4 regions of the Nonomuraea sp. JJY05 genome follow, and region 3 is predicted to be linked to each of the others. Evidence: riboswitches for the same ligand, from Rfam matches in the RefSeq annotation. Region 3 holds a riboswitch; each other region holds the start of a gene.
What was found. Region 3 has a riboswitch for cyclic di-AMP ahead of ACFKCF_RS13330 (C40 family peptidase). Riboswitches for the same ligand answer to the same signal wherever they lie in the genome.
Positions count from the first base shown of each region.

Region 1 (4,882 bases), on a different contig from region 3:
CAAGCCGCTGCTGCTGATCGGGATGGTGGTGTTCGTGGCCGGGTCGGCGTTGTGCGGGGCGGCGCAGGACATGCCGCAGCTCATCGCCTTCCGCGCGCTGCAGGGCCTCGGCGCGGGCGCGCTGCTGCCGCTGTCGATGGCGTTGGTGATGGAGATGTTCCCGCCGGGTACGAACGGCGCCCGCGTGCAGGGCGCGCTCGGCGGCGTGATGGGGCTGACGTACCTGGCCGGGCCGTTCCTGGGAGGGTTGTTCACCGACCACGCGACCTGGCGGTGGGCCTTCTACGTGAACGTGCCGCTCGGGCTCGTGCTGATCGCGATCGTCGCGCGCCGCCTGCCGAACCGGCCGGGCGTGGGCGGCGGCGGGCGCCCCGACTACGCGGGCATCGCGGTCTTCACCGTGGCCATCAGCGCGCTGCTGCTGGGCCTGACGGAGAAGGGCCTGGACGGCCACACCTGGACCGACGCCGCCGTGGCCGGGCCGATCGTGCTCGCGGCCGCGTTGCTGGCGGTGTTCGTGCTGGTCGAGAGGCGGGCGGGCAGCCCGATCATGCCCATGCACCTGTTCGGCAACCGCACCTACACGCTCGTGAACGCCACGTCGTTCTTCACGGCCTTCTGCATGTACGCCGGCGTGGTGTTCCTGCCGCGCTACTTCCAGGAATCCCTCGGCGTCAGCGCCACCGAGTCGGGGCTGAGGATCTACCCGATGACGCTGGCCATGGTCGTGGGCAGCGTCATCATGGGCGCGCTCATGTCCAGGACGAGGGTCTACAAGCCGTGGCTGGTCGCCTCCCCGTTCCTGCTGGTCGCGGGCGCCCTGCTCTGCCTGAACCTGACCGCGCACACCGACGGCCTGCTGCTGGCCGGCTGGATGCTGCTGATCGGGCTGGGCATGGGCCCGATGCTGTCCGGCCTGACCGTGGCCTCCCAGCAGTCCGTCGAGCCGCAGTACATCGGCATCGCCTCGGCGAACCTGACCTTCTTCCGCCAGATCGGCGGCTCGGTGGCGCTGGCCGTCGGCGGCACCCTCTACACCTCGACGGTCACCGCGGACGCGCCCGCGCACGGCCTGGCCGCGGCGCACGCCTCCGCCGCGGCGGCGGTCATCCCGTCGCTGGGGGTGGCCGGTGCGCTGCTCGCCCTGGTGGCGCTGGTGGCCATGCCGGCCAGGCGGCTGGAGGTGCCCGCCACGCCGCAGAGCAGAGTTGAGGCCAGTTTCGCGTCATAAGCGGCGTCGTGCGAAGCTGTGATAGTCCCCAACACCATGGAGGTCCTCATGGCGGATACACCGGAGTCGGAAGTCAGCGAGACTCCCGAGGACGAGATGAAGCGCAAGTTCCGCGAGGCGCTGGAGCGCAAGCGCGGCCAGCACGCGGGCTCAGGCGCGGGTGGCAAGGGCGGCGACCCATCGAAGATCCACGGGACGCACGGTCCGGCTGCGAGTAAAAGATCGTTCAGGCGCAAGAGCGGCGGCTGAGGCCGGAAATTTCAAGGGGGTGCGGCAACGCCGTGCCCCCTTTCTCTATGCCCGGGGGCAGGTAGATCTTTACACCAATTCATGACGAACTGTTTGTGTTTGTCCGGAATACGTGGTTAGAGTGATGCCCACTTACCAGCCGGTGGCGTGGACCTTACCAAGAGGGGACCAGCCGGCTGGCGCCGAATCCCGATCACTCGGGAGCCGGGGACCCACCTCCCTGGGGTGAATCCGACCGCGTGTCGGTAGGGCATCTCCACGTCCGAACCCGTCAGCTAACCCGGTAGGCGAGATGGAGAGGACGTATGCATATCTTGAATGATCACGTAGAACATCCACACAGCGTGATGACGACCGCCCTCTGAGCGGTCCCTTTCTCAGGCTCGTTTCGCGCTCCGCGTAGCTTTCCCCCTGTCAGGTGCTTTGCCCTGCTACGCCCTTTTTCAAGCGAGCGCAACCTCCCTGCCCCCTCGCGAAGGACTTTACTTTTCCATGTCTGCACGTTTTGGCCTGCGTACCCTCGCTCTGCTCACCGCCTCCACCGTCGGCGCGCTCACCATCGCCGGCACCGCGGCCCACGCCGACTCCAACACGGACGAGAAGGTCCTGCTCAAGGGCTCGACCACCGCTTCGTACTTCTGGGACGACGCCTCCGGCCGCGCCGGGGACACCGGTCTGCCCGCCAGCGGCAAGCCCATGCAGAAAGGTTTGGCCGCCAGCCCGAGCTGGCCGCTCATGACCGAGGGCTACGTGATCCACGACGGCAAGAAACTGCCCTTCTTCGTCGGCGACCGCGGCCCGGGTGTGCCCTCCAACAACGGGGTCATGCTCGACCTGGACGGCAAGACGTTCGCGGAGCTGACCGGCGGCACGTTCAACATGGAGACGCTCGGCGTCGACGGCGTCGGCGGCCAGGGGCACATCAAGGTCGACTACGTCATCACCAAGTGGGGCAACGGTCCCGGCAAGAAGAACTACCCGGTCCCGTTCTCGACCGGCGCCTGGTCCGAGCACGACGACAACCCGGCCGAGCCCCCGGTGGGCGCCGCGGCCGTGCCGCCCGCGCCGGAGGCGGGGGAGTGGAGCGCCGGCACCGGCGCCGTCGTGGCCAGCGCCGTGGCCGCGGTGGGCGGCGGCGTGGCGCTCGCCAGCGACCGCGTCCGCAATCTCCTCAAGGGCTGAACTTTACGGACGTGGACCAGAATGTCATTCTGGTCCACGTGACCACCCGCGTAGCCGCGAACGGCATCGAAATCGCCTACGAGAGCTTCGGCTCGCACGAAGGACGCCCCCTGCTCCTCATCATGGGGCTCGGCGCGCAGCTCATCCACTGGGATGAAGGGCTCTGCCAGCTGCTGGCGGACCAGGGACACCACGTCATACGGTTCGACAACCGCGACGCCGGACTGTCCACGCACTTCCACGACCAGGGCGTTCCCGCGATGGGGGCGCCCTCGCCGTATCTGCTGGACGACCTGGCCGACGACGCGGCGGGACTCATGGACGCGCTGGGCTGGCCGGCCGCCCACGTGGTCGGGGCGTCGATGGGCGGCATGATCGCCCAGGCCCTGGCCATCCGCCACCCCGACCGGGTGCTGACCCTGACCTCGATCATGTCCACTCCCGGCCCCTCGGTGGCCCCGCCCACCGAGGCCGCGCTCGCCGCCCTCATGGCCACGCCCCCCGCCGACCGCGAAGCGGTCCTGGCACAGGCGTTGCGGACCTGGTCGGTCATCGGCTCGCCCGGATACGAGCTGGACCACGACCGGATCACCCTGCTGGCCGGACTCGCGTTCGACCGCTGCTTCGATCCCGGGGGGACGGCCCGGCAGCTCGCCGCCATCATGGCCTCGGGCGACCGCACGCTCGGGTTGGCCGGGGTGCGGGTGCCCACGCTGGTGCTGCACGGAGAGGCGGACCAGCTCGTCCCGGTCGCGGGCGGCCACGCCACGGCCGCGGCCGTCCCGGGCGCCCGGCTGGTGACCTACCCGGGCATGGGCCACGACCTGCCGCGCGCGCTCTGGCCGTCCGTCGTGGCCGAGATCGCCAAGCTCACCTCCGCCTAGCCGAAGTGGGCACGGGTCTCCGAGAACGCCTGGTCCGTGCCCTCCAGCGCCCTGGCCACGTCGGCCTCCGTGTGCGCGGCCGACATGAACCAGTTGTGCCACGGATGCAGGTAGACCCCGTGCCGCAGGCAGGCGTCGCTCCACCACATCGCGACGGAGAGATCGGCGTCCCCGTCGAAGCTGAGCCACGGGATCGTCACGGGCCCCGTCTGGTTCACCACGAACCCATGGGACTTGGCCTGCGCGTAGAGCCCCTCGCGGAGCTGCGTGCCCGCGCGCTCCATGGCGCCGATGCCGTCGGTGTCGCGCAGCGTCTCGATGGTCGCCTTGGCCGCCGCCATGGCGACCGCCGAGAACCAGAACGACCCCGTCGAGTACAGCGTCTGCGCCGGTCCGCGCAGCGCGTCCGTGCCGGTGACGGCGGCGATCGGGTAGCCGTTCGCCATGGCCTTCGACCAGGCGGTCAGGTCGGGCCGCACCCCGTACGGCTCCCAGGACCCCCGCAGGTCGACCCGGAACCCGGCCCGCACGTCGTCGATCACCAGCGCGGCCCCGAGCCGGTCGGCCAGGGCGCGGGCGCCGCGCGCGAAGGCGGGCTCCACCAGCTCCTGGTCCTCGAACGAGTCGTGCTTGAACGGCGTCACGATGATCGCCGCCACGTCGCCCTCCACGGTCGCCGCCGCGGCCTCCAGCGACTCCAGCGAGTTGTAGGTGAACTCCACCAGGTCGGCCCGCTCGTTGGGCGTCGTGCCCGCCAGGGAGGGCGTGCACCAGGGGTCCGCCCCGTGGTAGGCGCCGTGCGCCATCAGGACCTTGGTCCGGCCGGTGGCGGCGCGGGCGACCATGAGCGCCTGCGTGGTGGCGTCGGTGCCGTTCTTGGAGAACATCGCCCAGTCGGCGCTGGGCACGGTGTCCACCAGCAGTTCGGCCAGCTCCACCATGATCGAGCCGGGGCCGTTGAGGCAGTCGCCGAGCGCGGCCTGCCGGGCGGCGGCCTCCTCCACGCGCGGGTGGCGGTGGCCGAGCACGACCGGGCCCCAGCTGCACATGAAGTCGATGTACTCGCGCCCGTCGACGTCCCACTGGCGGCAGCCCTCGCCGCGTTCGAAGAACTGCGGGAAGCCGGGGGCGAAGAGGGCGGCGTTGAGGTGCCCGTACATGCCGCCGGGGAGGACCTTCAGTGCGCGCTGACGGAGTTCTGCGTCGGTCATCCGAGAGTCCTTAGAGTCGAGTCGAGATCGATGAGGCCGGCGTCCGAGCCGAGCCCCGTGGCGACGCGGGCGGCGGCGGCCGTGCCCCAGCGGGCGGCGGTCAGCACGTCCTGCCCGTGCAGGAG
Region 1 is NZ_JBIEIS010000023.1:37,104-41,985, forward strand. Features, by position in the region: gene ACFKCF_RS32725 (MDR family MFS transporter) at 1-1,231, shown strand, start outside; gene ACFKCF_RS32730 (DUF5302 domain-containing protein) at 1,280-1,480, shown strand; cyclic di-AMP (ydaO/yuaA leader) riboswitch at 1,651-1,785, shown strand; gene ACFKCF_RS32735 (hypothetical protein) at 1,973-2,662, shown strand; gene ACFKCF_RS32740 (alpha/beta fold hydrolase) at 2,701-3,546, shown strand; gene ACFKCF_RS32745 (aminotransferase class III-fold pyridoxal phosphate-dependent enzyme) at 3,543-4,757, opposite strand; gene ACFKCF_RS32750 (carbohydrate kinase family protein) at 4,754-4,882, opposite strand, start outside.
Region 1: another riboswitch for cyclic di-AMP. It lies ahead of ACFKCF_RS32735 (hypothetical protein); the one in region 3 lies ahead of ACFKCF_RS13330 (C40 family peptidase).

Region 2 (4,882 bases), on a different contig from region 3:
GCGTGGGTGGCCCGGTTCGCGGCCGTGGTCGGCGCGGGGGAGCGGCTCTCGGTGGCGGGGCACGACATCGGCGGTGCGGTCGCCCAGCACCTCCTGGTGGAGGGGGAGCCAGAGGTGCGGCGGCTGGCGCTGGTCAACTCGGTCACGTACGACTCCTGGCCGGTGCCCGGCGTGGCCCGTTACCGGGATCCGGCCGTGGTGGCGGCCACGACCGTGGAGGAGCTGCTGGCCGCCCGCCGCAAGGCGGTCACCACCGCGCTCGCCCGGCCGGCCGCCGAGGCGGAACTGGCCGAGTACCTGGATCCGTGGAACGACCCTCGGGTGGGCCGGTCGTGGATGGCGCTGGCGGGCGCGGCCGACAGCCGTTACACGCTGGACCTGGTGCCCGCGCTCAAGGCCGATGAGACGCCGAAGCTGCTGGTGTGGGGGGAGGAGGACACGTTCCAGGAGGTCCGGTACGCCGAGCGCTTCGCCGCCGAGGTGCCGAACACGACGCTGGTGCGCGTTCCCGGGGCGGGGCACATCCCGATGGAGAACGATCCGGCCGGGGTCACCCGGGCGCTGGCGGAGTTCTTTCTCGGCTCAGACCGCTGCGGGCGATGAGCGCGACGGCGGTGAGCAGGGTCAGGGCGGCTGTCAGGGCGGGGGCGGGGCCGGTGGTGAGGTGGAGGGCGGCGCCGGCCAGGGCGCCGAGGAACATCGCGGCCACGGAGGCGGACCGGCGCAGGGCGGCGCGGCCGGGGGTGTCGGCGGCCAGGCCCGTGAGGGTCGTGGTGAGGACGTTGGTGACCAGGTCGGGTACGCCGAGCGCGCGTACGGAGGCGTTCTGCAATCCCATGCCGCAGGCGAGCAGCACGATGAGGGTCGCGTGGGGCCAGGTCGCGCGATGTCCGGCCGTGAGGGCGACGGCGAGGGCGGCGGCGACGAGGAGCGCGTGTACGGCGGTGGCGGCGGCGAACGCCCGTCGCGGGTTCGGAACCCGCCTGATCGCCCGGCCGGCGCTCCAGGCGCCGGCTGCGAAGGCGGCGAGGGCCGCCGGTGAGGCCCATTTGGACATTTGCGCGTCCCCGGCCAGGGCGAAGCCGAGGAAGACGATGTTGCCGGTCATGTTGGCGACGAAGACGCGGCCCAGGCCGAGGAAGCTGACGGCGTCCACGAGGCCGGTGACGAGGGCCAGGAGGATCAGCAGGGCGGGCAGGACGCCGTGCGGGTTGGCGCCGCCCGGGAAGAGCCCGTCGGCGACCCACCGCAGCCCGCTGCGCACCAGCCTTCCGGGGCGTCTGCGCGCGGCTGGCATGGCGGGCGGCTCCTTGGCGAGGTGGCGGGCGGCTCGTCTGGGGTCTTCCCCGGTGGCGGGCTGCTCGTCTGGGGTCTTCCCCGGTGGCGGGCGGCTCGTCTGGGGTCTTCCCCGGTGGCGGGCGGCTCGTCTGGGGTCTTCCCCGGTGGCGGGCGGCTCGCCTCGGGTCCTCCCCGGTGGCGGGCCGCCGCACTCGCGCGGGTGAACGCGACGAGCGCGCGTCCCGTTGCGGGACGCGCGCTCGTTGGGCGGCGCGGGGGATGGAGCGCCTGGGGGAAGTCAGGTCAGGAACGGTACTGGGGGTAGCCGTAGCCGACGACCTGGGACTTGGGACGAATGCGCTCCTCGACCTTGCCGTTGCCGGTGTTGCCCTCGATGGTCGAGATGGTGCCGTCGCCGTTGTCCTTCTCGACGAACCCGACGTGGTTGATGTCGTTGAGGTTCTTGCTGCCGCTCCACGAGAAGTACACGACGGCGCCGGGCTTGGCCTCGGTGCCGAAGCGGTGGTTGGCCGCGAACCACTTGGCGTGGGCGACGGTCCAGGCGTCCCAGCCGATCTGCGAGCGGGCGCCGGTCTGCTCGCCCACCCAGGAGACGAACATCGCGCACCAGGCGGCGTTCAGGTAGTGGGCGCGGCTGCCGCCGTCACGGGCGATGGTCTCCGCGGCGCGCTGCGAGTTGGCGTACCACCGCTGGAACTTGGTGCCGCCGCCGGCCGCGTTCTCGGAGATGCCGACCTGGGCCTTGGCGAGCGCCAGGACCTGGTCGGCGGTGACGCTGACCTTGGTCTCGCGCGAGCGATCGGCGTGGTCGGCGATGGTGGCCGTGTCGATCGGCTGCTTCTCCGCTGCGGTGGCGCTGGTCATGTGGGCGCCGAACGCGGATCCGAGGACGGTGGCGCCGAGAAGGGCGCGGGCGATGTTGGTCTTCGCAGCAGAGGTAAAGCGGAAGTTGGCCATCGAGGGGGTTTGCTCCTTGCTTCCATACCGCTTACCGGGTTAGCTGACGGGTTCGGGCGTGGAAGCTGCCCTACGGCACCGAAGTGCCGATTCACCCCAAAGGACGTGGGTCCCCGGTTCCGCCCGAGGGCGGATTCAGCGGTCACAGGACGGTCCTGTGATGTGTCGTGCGATGGTCAGACAAGTCCGGACAAACCGGACGTATGTCTCAAGAATGCCTCAAACGTAATGCATAAGGCAAGAGGGTTACAAATCGATAAAGGCCCAGCTAGGCGACCTGCCTGCGAGCCTCGGCCAGAAGCCCCATCATGGCAAGGGATTCGTCAAGCGGCATGATCGAACTTTCGGTCCTGCCTTCGGCCGTCGCGGCACGGACCTCGCGGAGCTCTCCGGCGTACCCGTTGTCAGCCGGATCGAGCACATGCTCCTCCGGCTCCATGGAGGGCCCGGAGAGCAGAATCCGCGGCGTCGCCCAGAACGGCGCCTGGAGGTCCGCCCGCATCTGAGTCCCTACAACGCAGGCATGGTTCGGGTAATTCCCGAGCAACGAAGTCTCCACGAGAGCCTTCCTCCCGCCGGCGTAGAGCAGGACGCCGCCGGCCTCCGCGTCGACGCCGTTGGGCGCCAGAGTGCCGGTGATCCGCAGCTCGGAGGGCATGCCGAAGAACAGCTGTGCCAGGCCGAACGGGTAGATCCCGAGGTCCAGGAGCGCCCCGCCGCCGAGCTCCGGCGCCCACAGCCGGTGCTGCGGGTCGTAGGCCTTGGCGAAGCCGAAGGAGGCGTGCACCGAGCGGAGGTCGCCGAAGCGCTCCTCGGCCGCGATCTTCTGGATGAGCGGGTTGAACCGCATCCACATCGCTTCCATCAGGAACACGCCCGCCTCGCGGGCCAGGCGTACCATCTTCTCCGCGTCGTCCACGGTGGCGGCCAGCGGCTTCTCGCACAGCACGGCCTTGCCCGCGGCGATGGCGACCTCGGCCACCTCCAGGTGCTGGGCGTGCGGCGTCGCCACGTAGATCGCGTCCACGGCCGGGTCGGCGCAGAGCCGCTCATAGGAGTCGTACGCGGACTCCGCCCCCAGCGTCGCGGCCAGCGCCTGCGCCCGCCCCAAGTTCCTCGACCCGACGGCGGCCACCCGCATGCCCGGTTCGGCCGCGATGGCCGCCCCGACCGTCCGCGCGATATTCCCTGTCGCTGCTATACCCCACGCAAAATCCCGCACGCGGGAGATCGTAGACGAGTCAGGTCATGTTGAACGTGTCGGGGTCGGGTCCGATCCGCTGGCCCCTGTTCATCGCGCCGATGGCGGCCATGTCCTCGGCGTCGAGGATGAAGTCGAAGACGCCGATGTTCTCGGCGATGCGCGCCGGGGTGACCGACTTGGGGATCGCGACGTGGCCGAGCTGCAGGTGCCAGCGCAGCACGATCTGCGCGGGCGTCTTGCCGCACTTGTCCGACAGCTTGGCCAGCGCCGGGTCGTTCAGCAGGCCCTGGCCCTGGCCGAGCGGGCTCCACGCCTCGGTGAGGATGCCGTTGGCCTCATGGAAGGCGCGCATCTCGCGCTGCTGGAGGTACGGGTGCAGCTCGATCTGGTTGATCGAGGGCACGATGTCGGTCTCGTTCATGAGGCGGGTGAGGTGGGCGATGCCGAAGTTGGAGGTGCCGATGGCCTTGACGCGCCCGTCACGGTAGATCTTCTCGAGCGCCTTCCACGCCTGCACGTACTTGTCCTGCTGCGGCACCGGCCAGTGGATGAGGAAGAGATCGATGTAGTCGAGGCCGAGCCGGGCCAGGGACTCGTCGAAGGCCGCCTCCGCGCGGCCGTGGTCGGCATTCCACAGCTTGGTGGTCACGAACAGCTTCCGGCGCGGCAGCTCAGCTTCGCGCACGGCCTGCCCCACGCCCTCTTCGTTGCCGTACGCGGAGGCGGTGTCCACGTGCCGGTAACCGGCTTTGAGCGCGGTGGCGACGGCCTGTGCGGCCTCGTCGGCGGGGACCTGCCAGACGCCGTAGCCGAGCTGCGGGATCTGCACGCCGTCGGTGTTGAGCATGAGCGAGTTCATACCCTCCATTGTTCACGTCGCGTTTCTGGTGGCTTAAGGCGGCGGGGCTAGCTTGAAGCGGTCGTGAACGGGCCATCACCCGGCTGGGAGGACAGGAGTGGTCGAACAGGCGTCGGCCTGGGTGGAGTCACCGCTCCAGATGCTGTGCGCCGTCGAGGCCCATTACGCGGGCGTGCTCGGCCCCGAGACGGTGGTCGTGCCGCGCGCAGGCCTGCGACCGTTGAAGGCCACGCGCCGGGAGCTGAGGTCTCTCGGGCTGCCCGACGGCCTTGAGCTGGCAGAGCCGCGTGAGCGCATGCCCAGGCGCGTGCAGGCCGTCGGCGACGCCTTCTCCGGCAGGGTGCAGCTGCGCTGGCTCACCTCGCGTCCCGGCCGCATCGTGATCGTGGACGACGGGCTGGCCACGCTCCGGCTGCTGGAACTGCTGGCCGCGGGGCCGTACCGGCCGCTGCTGCGGGCCAGGGCCCGGTCGACCCGGCTCCGCTCGGCGCTGGGCCTGGCGGCCGCGCTGCGGCTGCGCCTGAGCGACGTGTCGGTCTTCACCGCCCTGCCCGTGGACGAGG
Region 2 is NZ_JBIEIS010000006.1:323,013-327,894, reverse strand. Features, by position in the region: gene ACFKCF_RS11110 (alpha/beta fold hydrolase) at 1-603, shown strand, start outside; gene ACFKCF_RS11105 (YoaK family protein) at 551-1,297, opposite strand; gene ACFKCF_RS11100 (CHAP domain-containing protein) at 1,582-2,256, opposite strand; cyclic di-AMP (ydaO/yuaA leader) riboswitch at 2,270-2,407, opposite strand; gene ACFKCF_RS11095 (Gfo/Idh/MocA family protein) at 2,525-3,478, opposite strand; gene ACFKCF_RS11090 (aldo/keto reductase) at 3,498-4,319, opposite strand; gene ACFKCF_RS11085 (hypothetical protein) at 4,417-4,882, shown strand, end outside.
Region 2: another riboswitch for cyclic di-AMP. It lies ahead of ACFKCF_RS11100 (CHAP domain-containing protein); the one in region 3 lies ahead of ACFKCF_RS13330 (C40 family peptidase).

Region 3 (4,882 bases):
TCAGGCTGGGACTGCTGCTGCTGGCCGTATTGGGGTTGCTGGCCGTAGCCCTGCTGGGCCTGCTGGCCGTAGCCGGGCTGGGACTGCTGCTGCTGCCCGTACTGGGGTTGCTGACCGTACTGCTGCTGCCCGTACTGGGGTTGCTGACCGTATTGCTGCTGCTGACCGTACTGGGGCTGCTGGCCGTAGCCCTGCTGCCCGTAGGCGTCGTCCGCCCGGTAGCCGATCACAGTCGCGTCCGGGTCGGGCTCGCCGGGGTGGCGGCCCTGGTTCTGCTGCCCGTAATAGGGAGGCGCAGAGTTGTCGCCGGATTCGTCCTGTGGATACGGCGGCTGTCCGGTGCTCACCGTGTCACCTCGCTTCGAGTGCGCATGTGGCACGTGTCAGGACACATGCCTGTGCTGCCCAACGTATCGACATAGGTATCAACAATCACCTTTCCATCTGGTCAAGGTCCACGTCACCCGATGTCAGGTGGAGCAGCATGCGGGTGTTTCCCAGCGTGTTCGGCTTGACGTGTTCAAGATCCAAAAACTCCGCCACACCCTCGTCGTACGAGGCCAGCAGTTCGGCGTAGACCTCGGGTGAGACCGGCGTGCCCTGAATCGGGCGGAACCCGAGCCGCGCGAAGAAGTCGACCTCAAAAGTAAGACAGAATACACGTCGCAGACCCAAATCCTTGGCCTGCTGGATGAGCGCGGAGACGATCCGGTGGCCGACGCCCATCCCCCGGCACTCGGGATCCACCGCCACCGTGCGGACCTCCGCGAGGTCCTCCCAGAGCACGTGAAGCGCGCCGCAGCCGACGACCTGCCCGCCTCGCTCGGCCACCCAGAACTCCTGTACGTCCTCGTACAGCGTCACCGTGGCCTTCTCCAGGAGTCGAGGCCCCGCCCCCGCGTAGGTGTCGACCAGGCGCCTGACCGTGCGTACGTCGGGCGTGCGGGCACGCCGGACCACCACCGCGGTCTCGGGCACTGTCAGCTCGGCCACCTGCTCCATGGTTCTCCAGGGTACAGATCTCATTACGGCTCAGCCCTAACTCCCATGTCTCGGCCCATCTTGTTACATCTCGTGGTCAGCTCGGCACGGGACGGGCGCGGCCAGCTCGCGCCCGCCGAAAGCGCGGACGAATGGGGCATAGGGCCTCTTCTGCACGGGTGCCCACGAGATCACCTTGTGACCCTTCGGTTGTGAAACCTCTACAGACTTGGCAGTTCTGGTTGAGCACGAACCCGGAGTGCATTAGTGTCCAGCGACAATGTTCCCCGCGTGTCGCGCGGGAGACACGCCCAATTCTCGCAAGGGAAGCCGGGGAACCGCCGGTGGCGACTGCGACGCCACCACCGGGGTGAATCCGAGTCTCTCGGTAGGGCTGCTCCGGCCCGAACCCGTCAGCTAACCCGGTAGGCGTCGACGAGAGGAGCTGGTTGGTGAAGCCCACGCTCAGCGGTGGGGGGAAGTCGGCGGGCAAGCACGCCCGCCCTCCGGAACGGGCTCGGCGACCGCGCCGCATCGGTGTGGTGAGTCTCACAGTCGCCGCGCTGCTGTTCGCCATCCCCGTCGGTCCGGCGTCCGCGGATCCCGAGCCCTCGCTGAAAGAGCTCGCCAACCAGGCCACGAAGCTGCACACCGACATCGAGACGCTGACCGAGCAGTACAACGGCCAGCGGGAGAAGCTCAAGACCGCCAAGAAGGCCGCTGAGGCGGCGCAGAAGACATTGACGAGCAGCGAGTCGGATCTGGCCACCAAGCGCGCGAGGGCCGTCGCGCTGGCCCAGAACGCCTACATCACCGGTGGCCTGAAGACCCTCGCCTTCGCCACCTCGGACGACCCCGAGGGCTTCCTCAACCGCGCCGCGACCTCGTACGCGCTGCAGACCGAGCAGGGCGAGGAGATCAACCAGCTCACCAAGGCGATGGACACGGCCACCCGCGCCAAGGAGAGCGCCACGGCCCGCATCGACGAGGTCCAGAAGCTCGTCACCGAGCTCGACGGCAAGCGCGACAGGATCACGAAGCTGGTCGCGAAGGTCGAGAGCAGCCTGTTCAGGCGGGCCCTGGGCGAGGCCGGGCGCCCCGGCACGCGGGCCGTGCGGGTCAACCTGCCGATCCCGGGCTCGGGGAAGGCCGCGGAGGCCGCGCGGTGGGCGCTCACGCAGCAGCTCAAGCCGTACGTCTGGGGCGCCGAGGGTCCCAGCTCCTACGACTGCTCCGGGCTCGTCATGGCGGCGTTCCAGCGGGTGGGCATCTCGCTGCCGCACTACACCGGCGACCAGTGGACGGCCGGCCGGCACATCTCGCGCGAGGAACTCCGGCCGGGCGACCTGGTGTTCTTCTACAGCGACCTGCACCACGTGGGCATCTACATCGGCGGGGGCATGATGGTGCACGCCCCGCAGACGGGTGACGTCGTACGGATCGCGTCGATCGCGAGGCGGCCGTTCGCCGGCGCGGTGCGCATCGCCGACTGAGCGCGGCACCCCGGCGGTCCGCCGCGGCTAGATCAGCTGGCGGCGGGCTGCCCAGGCCACGGCCTCGATCGCTGTGGCCACGCCTATGCGATCGCAGATGCCCCGCAATCTTCGGCGAACCGTGCGCCCGCTGATATCCAGCCGCCGCCCTACCCGATCGACCGTGACTCCCTTGGCCAACTCCGCCAGCAACGCCAAATCAGCATGGCTGAGCTCAACGCCTTCAGTGAGCACATCCATCGGGAGCCCTCCCCCCAACAGCAGAACTTGGACCTCACAGACGGGCCAAAGCCGCTCCTCGCAGACGGTAAACGCATCCTGGAAAGGTCGTCAAGCATGACAATGGCCGCACTTGACGAGCGCTATTGACATGATCCGTTATATATGACGTACTCGCGATATGTCAGAACGTAGAGTGATCACATTGGGGCTTCCGGAATGACCCTGACCTGCGTTCCAGTTTTCGATCAGCGTGGTATGGATATTCCCCATGATCGATACATCTATGGCGTGATCTTTCCACCATGGGATCAGCCACCAATCGCTCGCTTTGTACGGCGTGACCATGCGATCCGACAACCCAGGTCAGATGGTTGATTAAGGCGACGTGATCAATCCACTGGGGGAATCTCCACCCTGGGATCCGACCGTGTGGAGGGCCCCGAGTGTGCCGGGCGACCTCGATTCCGGGTGCGCGTGAGCGGCGCGGGGCGCGGTGGTCACAGGGGTGGCCGGAGCACTGCGGGCAGGCGCTGACCCGGGCCCCGGCGACCTTGACGCGATGCTTACAAGCGGCTTCGGATCGAGAACCGGGCGGCCCGGAAGCCGGATTCGCGACGGCGATGATCGCTCAGGCGTTGGCGGCGTCGTAGCGGCCCCTGGCGGCCTCGACGTCCTCCATGTGGGTCTCGGCCCAGCTCTTGATCGCGGCCACCAACGGCATCAGGCTCTCGCCCAGCGGCGTGAGCGCGTAGTCCACGCGTACCGGCACCGAAGGGGTGAGCGTGCGCGAGACCAGGCCGTCGCGCTCAAGGCCCCGCAGGGTCTGCGTGAGCATCTTCTGGCTGACGCCCGCGAGGCGCCTGGACAGGTCGCTGTAGCGGCGCGGACCCTCCGAGAGCGCCGTGAGCAGGAGGGTGACCCATTTGTCGCTGAGGGTGTCGAGCAGCTTCCTGGAGGGGCACTCGGCGAAGTAGGCGTCGAAGACCTGCCGGGCCTCGTCGCGCTGCTCCGCCGCCGTCTTCGTGGCCACTCGCACACCCCTTCCCCGGCTCCCACTTACCAGGAGAGAGTAGAGCGCCCGGGGCGGGCGCTCCAAGACGCGGCTCAGTGGGTGGGCTTGACCAGCGGGAACAGGATGGTCTCGCGGATGTTCTTGCCGGTGAAGGCCATGATCATCCGGTCGATCCCCGCGCCCATGCCCCCCGTGGGCGGCATCGCGTACTCGAGGGCCTGCAGGAAGTCCTCGTCCAGCTGCATCGCCTCGAGGTCGCCCCCGGCGGCCAGCAGGGACTGCTCCACCAGGCGGCGGCGCTGCTCGATCGGGTCGATCAGCTCCGAGTAGGCGGTGCCCAGCTCCGTGCCGAAGCCGATCAGGTCCCACTTCTCGGTCAGCAGCGGGTTGTCCCGGTGCTGGCGGGTCAGCGGCGAGGTCTCCAGCGGGTAGTCCATGACGAACGTGGGCTGGACCAGCGTGTGCTCCACCAGGGCCTCGAAGAGCTCCTGCACGAGCTTGCCCTGACCCCACTTCGGGTCCCAGTGGATCTCGCGCCGGTCGGCGATCTTGCGCAGCTCCTCCAGGCCGGTCGAGGTGGTGATCTCCTCGCCCACGGCCTCCGACACCGCGCCGTACAGGGTGATGCGCGGCCACCGGGCGATCCCGAGGTCGACCTCCACCCCGTCGTGGACGACCACCGTGGTGTCCAGGGCGGCCACGACGGCCTTCTGGTACATCCGCTGGGTCAGGTCGGCCATGTCGTTGTAGTCGAGGTAGGTGCCGTACGCCTCGAGCATCGTGAACTCGGGGTTGTGCGTGGAGTCGGCGCCTTCGTTGCGGAAGTTCCGGTTGATCTCGAAGACCTTCTCGATGCCCCCGACCACGAGCCGCTTGAGGTAGAGCTCGATCGCGATGCGAAGGTAGAGCTCCATGTCGTAGGCGTTGATGTGGGTCTTGAAGGGCCGGGCCGCCGCGCCGCCGTGGATGGGCTGCAGCATGGGCGTCTCGACCTCGAGGTAGCCCTCCTCGTGCCAGAAGTCGCGCACCGCGCGAACCGTGGCGCTGCGCAGGCGGGCCATCTTCCGCGACTCGTCGTTGACGATGAGGTCGACGTAGCGCTGGCGGACGCGCGCCTCCGGGTCGGTGAGCCCGACGTGCTTCTCCGGCAGCGGGCGCAGGCACTTGGCGGTGA
Region 3 is NZ_JBIEIS010000008.1:5,160-10,041, forward strand. Features, by position in the region: gene ACFKCF_RS13320 (RDD family protein) at 1-347, opposite strand, end outside; gene ACFKCF_RS13325 (amino-acid N-acetyltransferase) at 433-1,002, opposite strand; cyclic di-AMP (ydaO/yuaA leader) riboswitch at 1,280-1,428, shown strand; gene ACFKCF_RS13330 (C40 family peptidase) at 1,524-2,474, shown strand; gene ACFKCF_RS13335 (LuxR C-terminal-related transcriptional regulator) at 2,502-2,714, opposite strand; gene ACFKCF_RS13340 (winged helix-turn-helix transcriptional regulator) at 3,325-3,726, opposite strand; gene lysX (bifunctional lysylphosphatidylglycerol synthetase/lysine--tRNA ligase LysX) at 3,801-4,882, opposite strand, start outside.

Region 4 (4,882 bases), on a different contig from region 3:
TTGTTGAACGAGACGTAGTACGCGTAGTCGATGCCCGAGATCAGCCGGTCGTAGGCGATGACCGGGACCTTCTTCTGCTTGGCCTGGTTCACCAGGGGGGCCACGGCGTTGGCGTCCACGGCGTCGAGCACGAGCACGTCGGCCTGCTGGGTGAGCGCGGCCTCGACCTGTTGCTGCTGCTTGGGGGCGTCCTGCTCGGCGTTGCTGTAGAGGATCTTGCAGTCGGGGCAGAGCGACTTGACCTTCGCCTCGAACAGCGGGCGGTCGAACGCCTCGTACCGGGTGGTCTTGGACTCGGGCAGGAACAGCGCGATCGTCTTACCGCCCTGGCCCTGCGTGGTCGTGGTGGTGGCGCCGGTGCCGTCTCCGTTGCCGTTTCCGGCGTTTCCGCAGGCGGCGGCCAGGAGGACCGCCGCGACAGGGATTGATCGCCATGCTCGGTGCATCGCACTTCGTCCTTCCGGATGTGCCGCCCCTGTGTTTGGTAAGAAAGGTAATTTACTATCAGGCGAGTTGGCTAGGCTCTGTTGCCTCAAAGGAGGGTGAGATGCGGGGGGACCTGGGTAATCCGCGGCTGCTGCGCGTGCTGAACGAGCGCCGCCTGCTCGACAATCTTCAGGAGCACGGTCCCACCTCGCGCGCCGACCTCGCCAAGATCACCGGCCTGTCCAAGCCCACGGTGTCCGCGGCGCTGGCCGGGCTGGAGGAGGACGGGCTCGTCCACGTCGTCGGCGAGGTGTCCGGCCGCCCGGGGCCGGTCACGTCCCTGTACGACCTCAACGCCGCCGCCACCCACGTCGCCGGCGTCGACATCGGGCGCGACTGGATCAGGGTCGGCATCGCCGACCTGCGCGGCGCCTTCGCCGGCCGCAGAGACGGGCGCAACACCGCCCAGACCTCCGCCGAGCTGGCCGTCCTGGTCGGGCAGCTGTGCCGGGCCGCCGCCCGCGAGGCCGACGTCGACTGGCCCGCCCTCGCCTGCGCCGTCGTCGGATCGCCCGGCGTGTACGACCCGGCGCTCGGACGCCTGGAGTTCGCCCCCAACCTGCCCGGCTCCGACCTGGCCGAGCGCCTGCGCGCCGCGCTGGAGGTCGACCTCGTCATCGAGAACGACATCAACCTGGCCGCCGTCGGGGAGCACGTGCATGGGGCGGGACGGGGCAAGTCCAACTTCGCGCTGGTGTCCATCGGGACCGGCGTCGGGATGGGCATCGTGATCAACGGCGAGCTGTACGTGGGCGCCCGGGGAGCGGCGGGGGAGGTCTCGTACGTGCCCACGGCCGAAGACCCCCCGCCGCCGGCCGGCGACGCCCTGGCCCACGGAGCCACGGAGGCGGTGACCGCCGCCCCCGGGGTGGTCCGCGCGGCCCGCGCCGCCGGACTGAGCCTGGAGACGGCCAAGAAGATCTTCGCCGCGGCGGCCTCCGGCGACGGCGTCGCGCGCTCGGTGGTGGAGGCCGAGGGGCGCCGCATCGGCGGCCTGCTGGTGGCGGTGGCGGCCGTGCTCGATCCGGAGGTGATCGTGCTCAGCGGTGGCGTGGGCCGCAACCTGGACCTGCTGGGCGAGGCCATCGAGGGTCGCATCGCCGAGCTCGGCCCGCTGCGGCCGTCTGTGGTGGCCAGCACGCTGGGGGACAGCGGTGTCCTGCTGGGCGCGGTGGCCCGCGCCAGGACCCGCGCGTGGGACCTCATCTTCGACGCCCGCCTCCCCTGACCGCACGCGGGGAGGCGGGCGCGGAAGCCTCGTACAGGTGACCGCACGCGGGTCGGCGCCCGCGCAAGCCTCCTACAGGTGACCGCACGCGGGGAGGCGGGCGCGCAAGCCTCCTACAGGGTGGCCGTGAGAGTGGTGGGCGTTTCGTCGCGCTCCTTCTTGAGCTTGAACCAGAGCCGCACGCCCTTGGGGTCGGGGCGGACGCCACCCACGAAGGAGTCTCTGCGCCAGGAGGTCAGGCGCTCTTCCTTGACCACGTCGCCCGTGTGCGGGGAGTGGACCATGTAGCCGGGCCGGGAGATCATCCCGACATGCCCGAGGCCGTGGAAGAAGACCAGATCACCGGGTTTGAGGTCCTCCCAGGCGATCTTTCTGCCGAACGCGCCGTACTGTTCGGCCGCGGTGCGGGGGAGTTCGATTCCGGCGTGCTCGTACGCCCTGAGCATGAGTCCGGAGCAGTCGTATCCGCTCGGGCTGGCGCCGCCCCACACGTACGGTGTGCCGCGTTTGCTCATGGCGAACTTGAGGGCGATCTTCCAGGCGGGCTTCGGAACCTGTTTCTCCTGGATTTCCTTGATCTGGGTGCCGGTCAGAGTGGTGGGGTCCTCGACCTTGGTCGAGGCGTGGGCTGGGGAGGCCAGGATGAGCCCGGCGGCGCCCGCCGCCAGGACAATGGCGATTCGAGACAGGGGTCTGTCCTTCCATACGGCCGGCCGGGTTAGCTGACGGGCTCGGGCCTGGAAGTAGCCCTACGGCATGGGGATGCCGACTCGCCCCAGGGGGAAGTGGGTCCCCGACTCCACGCAACGGCTGCGCGGATTAGGCTGGTCGGTGACTTTAACGAAACGGTCAAAGAACCGCAATACCGGACAAACGGGGCGTCCGAAAAATGAGATGAAGTGTTCGTCAGTCGAGACGACGCGGTAAGGTACGGCCCATGGAGTCGCGTAACATCCGTCTGGCCGTCATCCCCGGCGATGGGATCGGCACCGAGGTCGTGGCCGAGGGGCTCAAGGTCCTGGAGGCAGTCGGCACGAAGATCGAGCCCACTCACTACGACCTGGGAGCCGCACGCTATCACCGTACCGGTGAGACGCTGCCCGACGCCGTGCTCGAAGAGCTGCGCGGCTACGACGCGATCCTGCTCGGCGCCGTGGGCGACCCCAGCGTGCCGCCGGGCATCCTCGAGCGCGATCTGCTGCTCCGGCTCCGCTTCGAGTTCGACCACTACGTCAACCTGCGCCCGGTCAAGCTGTTCCCCGGCGTGGCGACCCCGCTGGCCGACACGCCCGCCGAGAACATCGACATGATCGTCGTCCGCGAGGGCACCGAGGGTCTCTACGCGGGCACCGGTGGCGCCATGCGGCGCGGCACCCCGCACGAGATCGCCACCCAGGAGTCGCTCAACACCGCCTACGGTGTCGAGCGCGTGGTGCGCTACGCGTTCGAGAAGGCCGTCACGCGGCCGCGCAAGAAGCTGACGCTCGTCCACAAGACCAACGTCCTCACCTTCGCCGGTGACCTGTGGCAGCGCACGGTCAACCGCCTGGCGCAGGAATACCCCGAGGTCACGACCGACTACTGCCACATCGACGCGGCCTCGATGTTCTTCGTGACCCAGCCGGAGCGGTTCGACGTGGTCGTCACCGACAACCTGTTCGGCGACATCATCACCGACCTCGGCGCCGCCATCGCCGGCGGCATCGGCCTGGCCGCCAGCGGCAACATCAACCCCGAGCGGTCCGCGCCGAGCATGTTCGAGCCGGTGCACGGCAGCGCCCCCGACATCGCCGGCCAGGGCAAGGCCGACCCCACCGCGACCATCCTGTCCGTCGCCATGCTCCTCGACCACCTCGGCCTGCACGCCGAGGCGGCCAAGGTCGAGCAGGCGGTCGCCGACGACATCCTCGAGCGGCTGGCCGGCTGGGCGGGTCGCACCACTCACGAGATCGGTGACGACATCACCGCGCGAGTATCCGGCTAGGACCGCCTAGCCTCCAACGCGCCTGGTGGTCCGAAGAGGGCCGCCAGGCGCTTTTTTGCGTCCAAAAGGGCTGATCGCCCCATTGGCCGCTTGCCATCCCATATAGCGAGACAATAGGAAGTACGGGGCTGTCTTCCGGGCAGCACCCGCCCACCAGCACCGATCCGCAGATTTCTGTAGATTTGGGCAGAATTCGCAGAGAGAAGGACCTCCGTCATGACCATCGCTCAGAAGCTCAGCTTCGACGTGCAGCTATCCGACCACGCTCGCACCGCGGCCGAGCGGGAGCAGGTACTGGCGAACCCCGGCTTCGGGCAGACCTTCACGGATCACATGATCTCGATCGACTACACCGAGGGGCAGGGCTGGCACGACGCCAAGCTCCTGCCGTACGGCCCCCTCTCGCTCGACCCGGCCACCTCGGTCTTCCACTACGCGCAGGAGCTGTTCGAGGGGCTCAAGGCCTACCGCCAGATCAACGGCTCGATCGTCGCGTTCCGCCCGTACGCGAACGCCGGCCGCTTCAACCGCTCCGCGCTCCGGATGGCCATGCCTGAGCTGCCGGAGGAGGCGTTCGTGGAGTCGCTGGAGCTCCTCGTCGAGACCGACAAGGAGTGGGTGCCCACGACCGAGGGCCACAGCCTCTACCTGCGCCCCTTCATGATCGCCACGCAGGCGGGGCTCGGGGTCAACTACCCGTCGAAGTCGTACAAGTACATGGTCATCGCCTCCCCGGCGGCCTCGTACTTCACGGGCGGGCTCAAGCCCGTCTCCGTCTGGCTGTCCACCGAGTACACGCGCGCCGCCCCCGGCGGCACGGGCTTCGCGAAGTGCGGCGGGAACTACGCGGCGGCGTTCGTCGCGCAGCGGCAGGCCGTGGAGAACGGCTGCGACCAGGTGGTGTGGCTGGACTCCCACGAGCACAAGTACGTCGAGGAGATGGGCGGGATGAACCTGTTCTTCGTCTTCGGCGACAAGCTCGTCACCCCCGCGCTGACCGGCACCCTGCTGCCCGGCATCACCAGGGACTCCATCCTGGAGCTGGCCGGCGACCTCGGCCTGGAGACCGAGGAGCGCCTCATCTCGATCGACGAGTGGCAGGCCGGGTGCGAGTCCGGGGAGCTCACCGAGGTGTTCGCGTGCGGGACGGCGGCCGTGGTCACGCCGGTGGGCACGGTGAAGGG
Region 4 is NZ_JBIEIS010000016.1:76,084-80,965, reverse strand. Features, by position in the region: gene ACFKCF_RS25860 (sugar ABC transporter substrate-binding protein) at 1-446, opposite strand, end outside; gene ACFKCF_RS25855 (ROK family transcriptional regulator) at 548-1,714, shown strand; gene ACFKCF_RS25850 (C40 family peptidase) at 1,828-2,229, opposite strand; cyclic di-AMP (ydaO/yuaA leader) riboswitch at 2,407-2,550, opposite strand; gene ACFKCF_RS25845 (3-isopropylmalate dehydrogenase) at 2,652-3,698, shown strand; gene ACFKCF_RS25840 (branched-chain amino acid aminotransferase) at 3,915-4,882, shown strand, end outside.
Region 4: another riboswitch for cyclic di-AMP. It lies ahead of ACFKCF_RS25850 (C40 family peptidase); the one in region 3 lies ahead of ACFKCF_RS13330 (C40 family peptidase).